Regions from separate parts of the Pseudomonas sp. GM24 genome, predicted to be linked through region 2. Evidence: riboswitches for the same ligand, from Rfam matches in the RefSeq annotation. Region 2 holds a riboswitch; each other region holds the start of a gene.
The links. A riboswitch is a leader RNA that binds a small molecule or an ion and turns the genes downstream of it on or off. The one in region 2 is predicted to bind cobalamin.
Positions count from the first base shown of each region.

Region 1: it holds a riboswitch for cobalamin, as region 2 does, so the genes downstream of both, PMI23_RS23595 (TonB-dependent receptor plug domain-containing protein) here and PMI23_RS16860 (ABC transporter substrate-binding protein) in region 2, are expected to answer to the same signal.
Region 3: it holds a riboswitch for cobalamin, as region 2 does, so the genes downstream of both, cobO (cob(I)yrinic acid a,c-diamide adenosyltransferase) here and PMI23_RS16860 (ABC transporter substrate-binding protein) in region 2, are expected to answer to the same signal.

Region 1 covers NZ_AKJR01000218.1:22,321-26,601, reverse strand. Annotated here, with positions in the region: gene PMI23_RS23600 (autotransporter outer membrane beta-barrel domain-containing protein) at 1-1,784, opposite strand, end outside; cobalamin riboswitch at 1,951-2,156, shown strand; gene PMI23_RS23595 (TonB-dependent receptor plug domain-containing protein) at 2,249-4,186, shown strand; gene PMI23_RS23590 ((2Fe-2S) ferredoxin domain-containing protein) at 4,186-4,281, shown strand, end outside.
Region 2 covers NZ_AKJR01000137.1:8,932-13,212, forward strand. Annotated here, with positions in the region: gene phnX (phosphonoacetaldehyde hydrolase) at 1-93, shown strand, start outside; gene PMI23_RS16850 (hypothetical protein) at 157-426, opposite strand; gene PMI23_RS16855 (Ppx/GppA family phosphatase) at 435-1,370, shown strand; cobalamin riboswitch at 1,413-1,607, shown strand; gene PMI23_RS16860 (ABC transporter substrate-binding protein) at 1,752-2,765, shown strand; gene PMI23_RS16865 (FecCD family ABC transporter permease) at 2,774-3,778, shown strand; gene PMI23_RS16870 (ABC transporter ATP-binding protein) at 3,775-4,281, shown strand, end outside.
Region 3 covers NZ_AKJR01000089.1:19,116-23,396, forward strand. Annotated here, with positions in the region: gene PMI23_RS12930 (cobyrinate a,c-diamide synthase) at 1-1,101, opposite strand, end outside; gene cobO (cob(I)yrinic acid a,c-diamide adenosyltransferase) at 1,098-1,709, opposite strand; cobalamin riboswitch at 1,792-2,022, opposite strand; gene PMI23_RS12940 (hypothetical protein) at 2,186-2,770, shown strand; gene PMI23_RS12945 (PQQ-dependent sugar dehydrogenase) at 2,837-4,150, shown strand.

The DNA.
Region 1 (4,281 bases), on a different contig from region 2:
CCGCTGTTGCTGACGGTCAAATTCGCGGCGCCCGAGGCCTGGGCGAGAATGCCCTGACTGTCGCTGGCACCGAAGGTCTGGATCGCGCCGCTGTTGACCACACTTTGCGCGCCAGTGACCGACAACGTTCGGATACCGCGTTGTTGATTGCCCCGCGCGATCAACTCCCCGCTGTTACTGACACTCAATGTGCCCAGCCCACTGCCTGAGTTGAAGGCATTGCCGGCCAGAATCGCCGCGCCCTGACCGTTGACGTCGATCAGCGGGCCGTTGAACACGACACCCACGTCGCCGCCCAGCGTCAGCGCCTGGATACCAAAAGCACCAATGCCCGTGCCGTCGCCCGAGCCAGCGTTCGAGTGGGTGATGATCGTGCCGCCGGAATTGACGTTGACCGTGCCCGTCGGCGACTGCGTCGAGGCATAGATGCCGTTGGCGTTGCTGTGCAGGGTTTCGATGCGATCGCCACGGTAGTTGACCTGAACATTGCCGCCGGTCGAATCGACCCGTATACCGCCCGCGCCAAACCCGCTGGCGAACAGATCGCCCGAGTAATCAATCAGCACATTGTTGTTTTCGGCGCTGACAATGATCGCGTAGGCCCGGGTGGTGTTGATGTCGCCGAGGACTTTGATATTGCCGCTACCCGTGATCGCGACATCACCGGTACCGCGCTTGATCACGTAGATCGCCCGCGAACCGGCGGTATTGGCCGTGCTGCCGACGTTGATGGCAGCATTGTTCTCGATGCTGATCGAACCGCTGCCGCCGACATTGTCATTGGCATAGATACCGTGGGCGCCGCCACCCGTGGTGGTGATGGCGCCGTCGTTGACGATGGCGATGCTGCCAACGCTGGAAAACGAACGAATGCCGAAACCGTTGAGGCCGCTGGTACTCAGGTTGCCGCTGTTGGTCAGGCGGGTATTGCCTGTGCCGCCCTCGGTGAACAAGCCAAAGGCGTTCATGCCGATGCTTTGCACATTCGCCGCGTTGATCAGTGTGGTGTTGCCATTGACTGCACGGGTATGCACGCCGGCGTGGTTACCAATGCCGGCAGTCGGCAAAGTGTCGTCAATGATCGGAAGACCGGCCGAGAGTGCATCATCGTTGTTGACCAGAATACTCACGCCACTGCCGACGTTGACGTTGGTCTCGCCACTGCCCGTGGCTTTGGTCCAGACGCCGTTGCCGCCGAGCAACGTGATCTGGCCATTGCCCTGATGATTCAGGTTGATCGCCCCGCCGCCGCTGGCGTTGATGTCGATGCCATCGTGTTCATTGCCGACCACGGTATTGAGGATGTTCAGCGTGGTGCCGGCACTCACCGAAAACGTCGACGAGCCAGCGCTGGCATTGGTGATCGCCAGCGCGTCCAGGCCACTGCCGCCGACATTCACCGTGTTGGTCCCGCCATTGACGCTGAGGCTGGCGTTGCCGGTCGCGCCGATGACATTGGCAAACACTGCGTTGGCGGCCGTTGGGGGTGTGCTGTTTACCGTAGTGCCAGTGAGTGTCAGCGTGGTGTTGGCATTGTTGCCACGACTGTTCAACGAGGAACCCGCCGTAGTGGTAATGGTAGTGCCCGACTGCGTGCTGATCGACGCATCGACGCCGGCCGCCGGCAAACAGGTTTGCGAGACGTTGTAGGCACCCGCCGCCAAAGGCCCGCACGCAGCTTGAGCGTCTGCGAGCATCAGGGTGTTGGCCATGGCGACCAGTAAAGCGCTGCGAATGAAATGCGGGGCGTGCCCACCGTGAGGATGGCCGCTGGCACCGTGCATGAGAACCTCCCTGTTCAGCGTACGTGGCGAATCCCTCACGCCTGTCGACGCCGCGCGATATTGCGTTGTGATTACCGCTATAGACCTTAGTAGTTATTTCCAAAGTTGGTAATTCGCGAGTCGAGTACCTGTATCGGCAAGTTGACGAACGGTCATTCGAATGTTCAGATGCCGCCCAGTTTCAGGTGTCCCATGCCGCCGTGCATGGGGTGAAACGGGAAACCGGTACGTTCTTTTCGAACAAGTCCGGTGCTGCCCCCGCAACGGTATGCGCGTGATGCTTTCGATACACCACTGTGGTTAGACGGCCATGGGAAGGTGAAAGCCTCGATACGCGCGAGCCCGGAGACCGGCCTGAATTGCTGTTTGGCAAAATCCTGCGGTGGGCGGGCATGGGCCGGTATTGGCTGTGCGCGATGCCTTCTCTTGCATGCTCTTCTGCGAAGATCCTTTTCGAGAAGACAATGATTCGACCTTTCTACACCTCGGCTCCAAGCCTCTTGTTCGGCTGCCTTTGCAGTCCTCTGTTGCTGGCGGATGACGCGCCACTGCAACTCAATCAGCAAATCGTTTCCGCACCGTCGGTGGAGTCGACCACGGTCGCCGACATGGCGAAGTTCGGCAGCAAGGTCGAGATCGTCAGCCGCGAACAGATCGAGCGCGCCGGCCCCAGTGCCGATGTCAGCCGCGTCATGCAGATGTTCATTCCCGGCCTGTACGTGGCGCCGAAAAACGGTCCCTTCGACTACGGCACTTATTCGCTGCTCGGTGGGCGCAACGACGATACGCTGATCCTGCTCGACGGCGTGCGCCTGAACAATCGCCTGTACGGCGGCCTCTATCTCGATACCCTGCCGGCCAACGCGATCGAGCGCATCGAAGTGCTCAAGGGCGGGCAAAGCCTGTTGTTCGGTACTCAGGCTGTGTCTGGCGTGATCAACATCGTCACCCGCAGCCCGCAATCGCGCAAAGCCGTCGGCGAAGTGAATCTGGGCGTGGACAGCTTTGGCGGTACCACCGAGGATGCGCGGGTCGAGAATATCTTCACTAACGGATTCGGCGACCTGGGTTTGCTGGCGTACGTCAGTCACAACGTCTCCGACGGCTATCAGCCGTATCGCAACCGCGACATGAAAAACGATTCTGGGAAGAACCGTGCCTACGAAGTCACCACCTTCGGCGGCAAGGCGATTCAGTCATTTGGCGATGATGCGCGGCTGGAACTGTTCTACCAATACGCCGACGCCAATCTCGACTTCGCCCGCCCGGTGGACAACCACAAAACCACCAACGACCGCGTGCAGCAAATCGCTACGGCGACCTTCGAGCAAACCCTCAACGAGCGCCTGAGCTACTTCGTCAAAGGCCATATCAACGATTGGGACACGCGCTACACCCGGGTCAACAACGTCAATGGCGGCGGCACCAAGGTCATTAATCACAACGACTATTGGGGCTTCACCGACTGGGGTGTGCAGGCCGAAGGCAAGGCTGAATTGCCCGGCGGCCATGTGCTGGTGTTCGGCAGCGAAAACCAGTGGTTCAAGGGCCAGGACGACGTGCTGATCATCGACAACGATAAGGCCGAAGCCCATGCGTTCTACACGCAACTGCGCCCGCAGATCGACGCCCTGCCCGACTGGCACCCGAGTATTGGCGTGCGTCACGAGGCCATGAACGGCGGCGACAGTGCCACAGTTGGTATGCTCACTTCGCTGTATGACCTCAACGACAACTGGTCGGTGCGCGGTCAATACGGCAGCGCCTACAAACTGCCGAACGCCGAGCAACTGTTCGTCAACGAGCCGGGCGACGAGATCGGCAACCGCAACCTGAAACCGGAAAAAAGCCGCAATACGGAGCTGGGTGTCGACTACAAGGGCCTGCTGCTGGATCGCGAATTCAGCGCCAGCGTGACCCTGTTCAAACGCAAGATCGACGACCTGATCACCCTCGATGACATTCAGTGGGTCAACGGTGAAGGCACGATCCAGATGCGCGGTTTCGAGGCGGACGCGAAACTGGCGCTCAACGATCAGTGGAGTTTGCAAGCGGACATGACCCGCAACCTCACCGAGTCGCGCACCGGTGTAACCATCAACGACATCCCGAGCTTCTTCGCCCGTTCGCGGGTGGGTTATGAATCGGAAAATCGCCTGTGGGGCGTTGGCGGTGCGATCCGTTACATCCGCGATATCAAAAGCTCGAAGCAAGTCGAATACGGCAATTATTCGGTGGTCGACGCCGACGCTTATCGCTACCTCGACAACGCCCACCAACACCGGGTGAGTCTGCTGGTGGAAAACCTCTTCGACCGCGACTACGTCACCAGCCGTTCGAGCAACGTCGACAACCTCGGCCGGCCGTTCACCTCCGAAGTACGCTACACGTACCGCTTCTGATGAGTGAAATCAAAACCGTCGACGGCGTCGATACGCACCCGGACTGGTCGCATGTGCCCGAGCATGCGCGCCATGTGTTCCTCTGCACCGGCCCG
Region 2 (4,281 bases):
CATTACCTGATCGACACCATCGCCGAATTGCCCGAGGTGATCGAAGACATCAATGCGCGTCTGGCCCGGGGCGAAACCCCGCAAGCCTGCTGAGTAGCCCCCTGCCCCTGATCGTTCCCACGCTCTGCGTGGGAATGCAGCCCGTGACGCTCCGCGTCACTGGACGCAAAGCGTCCCTAGAGGCATTCCCACGCGGAGCGTGGGAACGATCAACAGCCAAATCGCAGGCAAAAAAAAGCTGCCAAATTCGGCAGCAAAAACTTTAAGAACACGCGATGTATTGGCCTCAGCATAGAAGCCGGATAATGACAGTGTCATGACAGCCGCAAATTCATTGAACCGCCCCTGCCCCGTCATCAGGATGTCATCAAGATCACGGCAGAATCCTCGCAAACCGTCTTGAGCCTCGCGACGGATGCTCTGCAAGGATTCCCATGAAAGACGACGCCTCGCTGTTTGCCGCCATCGACCTGGGTTCGAACGCCTTTCGCCTGATGATCGGCCAGTCGGTGCGCAGTCGAAAGGGCCTGCAGATTCAGGAAGTGAAAACCCTGCGTGAACCGGTGCGGCTTGCCGAAGGCTTTGATGGCGGTGCGCTGGATGCACTGGCACTGGATCGCGGCTGGCAGGCATTGGCGCGGTTCGGCAAGAAACTGCGCGGTTTCGAGGCCGGCCGGGTGCGTGCGGTGGCGACCAGTGCGGTGCGTGAAGCGGATAACGCGCAGCTGTTTCTGGCCAGTGCTGAGCGGCATCTGGGCTTTCCCATCGACGTCATTTGCGGCCATGAAGAGGCGCGGCTGGTCTACGCCGGCGTAACTCACGCCTTGCCCAGCGCCGACGACCTGCGCCTGGTGGTCGACATCGGCGGAGGCTCCACCGAGCTGATCCTCGGCCAGGGCTCACAACCCTTGTTAACCGAAAGCATCGCCATCGGCAGCGGCACCTTGAGCACGCGCTTCTTTCGCGGCGGCGATGTGTCTGCCGGCGCGCTACAGGCGGCCGAACGCTTCGCCATCCTGCAGTTTGAAAAAGTTGCCCGGCGCTATCGTGCGCAGGGCTGGCAGCAAACCATTGGCTCCTCCGGCACCGCACGCATGCTGGCCAAAGTGCTCAAGGCCAATCGCCTCAACGACTTCGGCCAGGACGGCATCACCTACGGCGGTCTGCTGCGCCTGTCGTTACTTCTGCTGAAAGTGAACAACGTGCAACAGCTCAAGCTCGCCGGCCTGCAACCCCACCGCCAGAGCATTCTGCCCGGCGGTCTGGTGCTGATGCTGGCGGCGTTCAAGGTGTTCGGCATCGCCCAAATGCTGCCCTCCGAACCGGGCCTGCGTTTAGGCGTCTTGCACGGTTTGATGAGCCAGCACTAATCCTCGCCACGACAGATTCGTCTCCCCTTCAGCGGCTTGATCGACTACCATGCCGCCGCTGGTTCCCGAACGGGACTAATAGGGAATCCGAGGTGCTTGCACAGCATTGATCGGAACTGCCCCCGCAACTGTAGGTGCCGAGCCTGCTCCACGACTGCCACTGGGTGAACCCCGGGAAGGCCGGAGCCAAGGCGATGACGCATCAGTCAGGAGACCTGCCGGCACAGTGATTACTAACCGGCGGGGTGTCCGGGAAGGACATCGTGCCGCGCGCGTCTTCGTTTGATGCCCGGCCTTGCGCTGTTTTCCTGACCGCGTTCGATGGTGTGTTTCCAGACCGTACTTTCCCGCTCCCCGTACGGTTCCTTCGGAGACTGCCCCATGCTGCTGCCCCGTATCGCCACCCTCATCACCGGCCTGACCCTTGGCGCCTTGGCGCAGGCGGCCCCGACGGTGTATCCGCTGACGGTCGAGAACTGCGGCAGCACCCTCACCTTCCAACACGCACCGACGCGCACCGTGACCATCGGCCAGGCCGGCACGGAAATGCTCTACGCCATGGGCCTGGGCGATAAAGTCGTCGGCACCTCACTGTGGTTCAACAATGTGCTGGCCAAGTACAAGCCGCAGGACGACAAGATCGAGCGTCTGGCCGATAACGAACCGAGTTTTGAAGCGGTCATCGGCAAGCGCCCGGAACTGGTCGCCGTGGAGCTGGAATGGATGGTCGGCCCGCAAGGCGCGGTCGGCACCCGTGAGCAATTTCATGACTTGAAGATTCCGACCTACCTGCTGCCCTCCGATTGCGAAGCCAAGGACAACCTCGTCGGCGCCGACGGCACGCGGCTCGCACCGTTTCGTATCGACACGATTTACAAGAGCGTGAGCCAACTGGCGCAAATCTTCGATGTCCAGGATCGTGGCCAGCAACTCAATGATCAACTCAAGGCCAGCCTCGCCAAGTCGATTGCCACCGCCCAAGGTAAACAACTGAAGGATGCCAGCGCGCTGGTGTGGTTCTCCAGTGCACAAATGGACATCGAGCCCTTCGTGGCCGGACACAAAGGCATTCCCGATTTCATGCTCAGCACCCTCGGCGTGCGCAACGTGGTGGCGTCCGATGAAGAGTGGCCAACGGTCGGCTGGGAAACCATCGCCAAAGCCAATCCGACCTTCCTCGTCATCGCGCGCATGGACCGTCGGCGCTTCCCCGCTGACGACTATGAAAAGAAACTCGCCTTCCTGCGCAGCGACCCGGTGACACGCAACATGGACGCGGTGAAACACAACCGCATCATCATTCTCGACGCCATGGCCATGCAGGCGAGCCTGCGCATGTTCGACGGCATCGAGCAACTGGCCACGGCCATCAACGGCTATGACCTGTCGCGATGAGTGCCAGCCTGATCCGTACGTTGCTGGCCCTGGCGACGCTGTTGATTGCAGTGGTTGCGGGCGTGGCCATCGGTGAAACCTCGATTGAACCGGGTGTGGTCGTGCAAGTGCTGGCGAACAAGTTGTGGAACGCCGGTTACGCGCTCGACCCGATCGATGAAGGCATCGTCTGGAACTATCGCCTGACCCGCGCACTGGTCGCGGCCGCGTGCGGTGCCGGTCTGGCGACGTGCGGGGTGATTTTGCAGTCGCTGCTGCGTAATCCGTTGGCCGATCCCTACTTGCTGGGGATTTCTGCCGGCGCCTCGACCGGGGCGGTGATGGTCGCGCTGCTTGGCGTTGGCGCGGGGATGATCTCATTGTCAGTCGGTGCATTCGCCGGCGCGGTCACGGCGTTCGTGCTGGTGATTCTGCTGGCGCGAGTCAGCGGTTCGGCCAGCGGCACCGGGCAGATCATTCTTGCCGGGATCGCCGGTTCGCAGTTATTCAATGCCCTGACGGCGTTTCTGATTACTCGTTCGGCCAGCTCCGAACAGGCGCGCGGCATCATGTTCTGGCTGCTGGGCAATCTCGGTGGCGTGCGCTGGCCATCGGTATGGCTGGCAGTGCCGGTTGCCTTGCTGGGACTGGTCGTGTGCCTGTGGCATCGGCGGGCGCTGGATGCGTTTACCTTTGGCGCGGATTCGGCGGCATCCCTCGGTATTCCGGTGCGACGGGTGCAGATTTTGCTGATTGGTTGTGCGGCGCTGGTGACGGCGGTGATGGTGTCGATTGTCGGTTCAATCGGCTTTGTCGGGCTGGTGATTCCCCACGCCGCGCGGCTGTTGCTCGGTACGGGTCATGCGCGATTGCTGCCGGCCAGTGCCTTGGGCGGTGCGGTGTTTTTGATTGCTGCTGATGTGCTGTCGCGCACGCTGATCAAGGGTCAGGTGATTCCGGTCGGGGTGATTACCGCGCTGGTCGGTGCGCCGGTGTTCGCCTTGATTCTGGTTGGCCGCAGGTCCGCGCGATGAACAGTGTTCTGAGTTGTTCTGGTCTGAGCTTCAAGGTACGCGGCGCCGAGTTGCTCAACGGTGTCAGCCTTGACGTCCGGCGCGGCGAAACCTTGGGTATCGTCGGGCCAAATGGCTCGGGCAAATCCACCGTGTTGAAGTTGCTGGCCGGGCTGCGTGAACCGAGCGCCGGCGAGGTGCTGCTCGAAGGTCAGCGCTTGGGCAAAATGGCCCGGCGCAGCATTGCGCAGAAGCTGGCGGTGGTCGAACAACAGGCCGACACCGACGACGGCATTCGCGTGTTCGATGCCGTAGCGTTGGGGCGCACGCCGTGGTTGTCGGCACTGCAACCGTGGTCGGCGGCGGACGATGCCATCGTCGAGCAGGCGCTCACCGACGTTGACGCGACGCACCTGCGCACGCGTCTCTGGCGCAGCCTGTCGGGTGGTGAGCGGCAGCGAGTGCATATCGCTCGCGCCCTGGCGCAGCGACCGCAGATTCTGTTGCTGGACGAGCCGGCCAAC
Region 3 (4,281 bases), on a different contig from region 2:
CGGCAAATCCACTGCTTGCAGCGCCAGTGCAGCCAGACGTTTTTGCATCACCGCGTCGCCCTTCAGCAGCCCAACCAACTCAGCGCGAGTGCCTTCAACGTCAGTCAAAGAATCCAGCAAATACAGCATCCCGCCACATTCGGCGAGCAACGGTTTGCCCGCTGCGTGATGCGCACGAATCGCCTCCAGCATCGCGGTGTTCTGCGACAACGCAACGTGGTGCAATTCCGGATACCCACCGGGCAAATACAGGCTGTCCGCCTCAGGCAATTGCGTGTCGCGGATCGGCGAGAAGAAACTCAACTCGGCGCCCATCGCCCGCAGCAGATCGAGACTCGCGCCATAGGTGAAGGCAAACGCCTCATCACGGGCAACGGCGACTCGCACATTCTTCAGCAGCGGCTCTACAGCGATCACATCAGGCGCGGCGAATTCCACGGCCGGTGGCAGCGCTACCTCGCAACTGCTGGCCAATGCATCGGCGGCGGCATCGAGACGCACATCGAGGTCATTCAGTTCGCTGGCCTGCACCAGGCCGAGATGACGACTCGGCAGTTCGATACCGGTCTCACGGGACAACGCGCCATACCAACGCAAACCTTCCGTGAGGCTGCCTTCGAGCAATTGCGCATGGCGCAAAGTGCCGACACGATTAGCCAGGACACCGGCAAACGGCAGATCCGGCTGATACTTCGCCAGGCCCAGCGCCAGCGCACCAAATGTCTGCGCCATGGCCGTCCCATCAATCACGCCAAGCACCGGCACGCCGAAGTGCCGCGCCAGATCGGCGCTGGACGGCGTGCCATCGAACAGGCCCATCACGCCTTCGATCAGAATCAGATCCGCCTCATTGGCGGCTTCCCACAACAGACGACGACTTTCCTGCTCGCCGACCATCCACATGTCCAGTTGATACACCGGCGCACCGCTGGCGCGTTCGAGAATCATCGGATCGAGAAAGTCCGGGCCGCATTTGAACACGCGCACCTTGCGCCCCTGATTGCGATGCAAACGGGCCAGTGCGGCGGTGACGGTGGTCTTGCCCTGACCGGAAGCCGGCGCGGCGATGAGCACCGCCGGGCAGTGACGTGGCTGATTCAAAGTTCGACGCCTTTCTGCGCTTTGATGCCAGCCTGGAAGGCGTGTTTGAGCATGCCCATTTCAGTCACAGTGTCGCCCATTTCGATCATTTCCGGCTTGGCCGCGCGACCGGTGACGATCACATGCTGCATCGGCGGACGCGCCTGCAAATCGCTGAGCACCTGATCGAGATCGAGGTAACCATGTTTGAGGGCGATGTTGAGTTCGTCGAGCACCACCAGACCGATCGACGGATCGCGCAGCAGTTCGCGGGACACGGCCCACGCGGCTTCGGCGGCGGCGATGTCGCGCTGACGATCCTGGGTTTCCCAGGTGAAGCCCTCGCCCATCACATGAAAGCGCACTTGCTCAGGGAAGCGGCGGAAAAACAACTCTTCGCCGGTGCTGTTGCGGCCCTTGATGAACTGCACCACGCCGCACTGCATGCCGTGGCCCATGGCGCGGGCGAGCATGCCGAACGCCGAGCTGCTTTTGCCTTTGCCATTGCCGGTCAGCACCAGCACCAGCCCGCACTCGTCAGGCGAGTTGGCGATGCGTTCGTCGATCACGGCTTTTTTGCGCTGCATACGCGCCAGATGGCGTTCGTCGCGCTCGGGGGAATCGGTCATGGGGGGAGCTCTCCGTTGAGGCTGGATAACGGCGGGCAGGCACAAGAATAGACGGCAAAAAGCCTGGCATCGCCCACCGTGATGCCGCTGGATGGATCAGGCCGGTCTCCGGGCTCATGAGCGGCGTTTCGCCTGACTGCGCGCCTTCCCGCTTCTTTCGAGGCAGTGGCTCAAGGCGCAGTTTTCACTCATTTACCGTTGCGGGGGCAGCGCCGGGATCGTGGTGGTTCTTCGTGCGAAGACAACCCTCACCGGCTTCCCTGTTTCACTCTGTCGACGCAGGTCACAGAGCACCTGAAACAAGCCGCGAAGGTTAGAGGGTTGGGGGTGGAGCGTCAATTAAAGAGGCGGTCATCGGGCGAATAACTGCCGCCGATCAATTATCTGACGCCAATCTTGTGCCACACTGATACAAATGATATCAAAGAGCCATGCTTTTCCCGAAAAGCCCACTACAACAATAAAGGATGATGACGATGCAAGGCATGATCATCAGCAACCCGCGCCTGGAATTCCTGCGCCCGGTGCTTGAACGCTGGTTTGACTGTATCGACCGTTACAACGCCGTGCGCGGCGACGGCGACACCCCTTACTGGCATGACGAGAAAGCCAATCTCGGATTGCTCTCGGCGGCGGCCTGGATGGCCGAGCTGGTGACTTTGAACGACACTGCCACGCGCAAGCAGAATGAAGAAGGCGAGCGCAATGCCCGCGCTGATCTGTTTCTGGCCGGCGCCGAAGACCGCGCCTTTATCCAGGCCACCCAGCGCTGGCCAAAGGTTACCAACCTCAATCTGACCCAAGCCCTGCTGGACATCACCAACGACGCCAAACGCATCAGCTACGCCAGCGACCTCAAGCTCGGCTGCCTGTTTGTCGCGCCGCAAAAAGCCCAGCACAGCGCCAGCCCCGAAGAGCTGCAGGACATGGTCGACGACCTGCAAAAGGAACACACTTGCGCGGTCGCCTGGTATTTCCCCTACGCCTACCGCAAGTTACGCAGCGAAGCCGGCAATTATCACCCGGGCATCGCCGTGCTGTTCAAGGAAGCGCGCGGTTGAGCAGTTGAACCATCGGGCTTGCGCCCTCCTCTATGATTAGGAATGCATTCATAGGGAAGATCAGCAATGCGCAAGCCCCAGCTCGTTTTTGTCATCGCCTTCGCCGGAGGACTCGCCGCCTGCGGTGAAACCTCCAGCCTGCAAGTCTCCGACGGCACCGGCCCGTCACCGAAGCTGCCCGAACCGAACAAGACCCTGATCCCGACGGTGAATATCGCCCCGGCGATCGGCTGGCCCGACGGCGGCAAACCGACAGCGGCGGCTGGCACCCAGGTCGCGGCATTCGCCGAAGGCCTCGATCATCCGCGCTGGCTCTATGTGCTGCCCAATGGCGATGTGTTGGTAGCGGAAACCAATGCCCCACCAAAACCGGATGACAGCAGCGGGATTCGCGGCTGGGTGATGAAGAAGGTCATGGGCAAGGCTGGCGCTGGCGTGCCAAGCCCAAACCGCATCACCCTGCTGCGTGACGCCGATCACGATGGCGTCGCCGAGACCCGCACGGTGTTTCTGCAAAACCTCAACTCGCCGTTCGGCATGACCCTGGTTGGCAATGACCTGTACGTCGCCGATACCGATCGCCTGCTGCGTTTCAACTACGAACCCGGCGCGACCGAGATCAAATCGCAGCCGATCAAGGTCGTCGATCTGCCCGGCGGCACGCTGAATCACCACTGGACCAAAAACGTCATCGCCAGCAAGGACGGCAGCAAACTGTACGTCACGGTCGGCTCGAACAGTAATGTCGGCGAAAATGGTCTGGATAAAGAAGAAGGCCGCGCGGCGATCTGGGAAGTCGATCGGGCGACCGGCAATCACCGCATCTTTGCCTCGGGCATCCGCAACCCCAATGGCCTGGCCTGGGAGCCTGTCAGTGGCGCGCTGTGGACAGCGGTCAACGAACGCGACGAGATCGGCAGTGATCTGGTGCCGGACTACATCACTTCCGTGAAGGACGGTGGTTTTTATGGCTGGCCGTTCAGCTACTACGGCCAGCACGTCGATGTGCGTGTGTCGCCGCAAAATCCGGACCTGGTGGCCAAAGCCATCGCCCCGGATTACGCAGTCGGACCGCACACCGCCTCACTGGGTCTGAGCTTCGCCGAGGGCAACACGCTGCCGGCGCAGTTCAAGGAAGGCGCGTTCATCGGCCAGCATGGTTCATGGAACCGTAAACCGCACAGTGGCTACAAAGTGATTTTCGTGCCGTTTACCGGTGGCAAGCCGAGTGGCAAACCGGTGGATGTGCTGACCGGTTTCCTCGACAAGGACGAGAATGCACTCGGTCGCCCGGTGGGCGTGGTGATCGATCAGCAGGGTGGCTTGCTGGTGGCGGATGATGTCGGCAACAAGGTGTGGCGAGTGTCGGCCAGCAAATAATTTTCGCCATGCACAAACAACTGTAGGAGTGAGCCTGCTCGCGATAACTTCGTATCAGTCGACATCATCATTGACTGAACGACCGCTATCGCGAGCAGGCTCACTCCTACATGGGATTGTGGGCTGCTTGA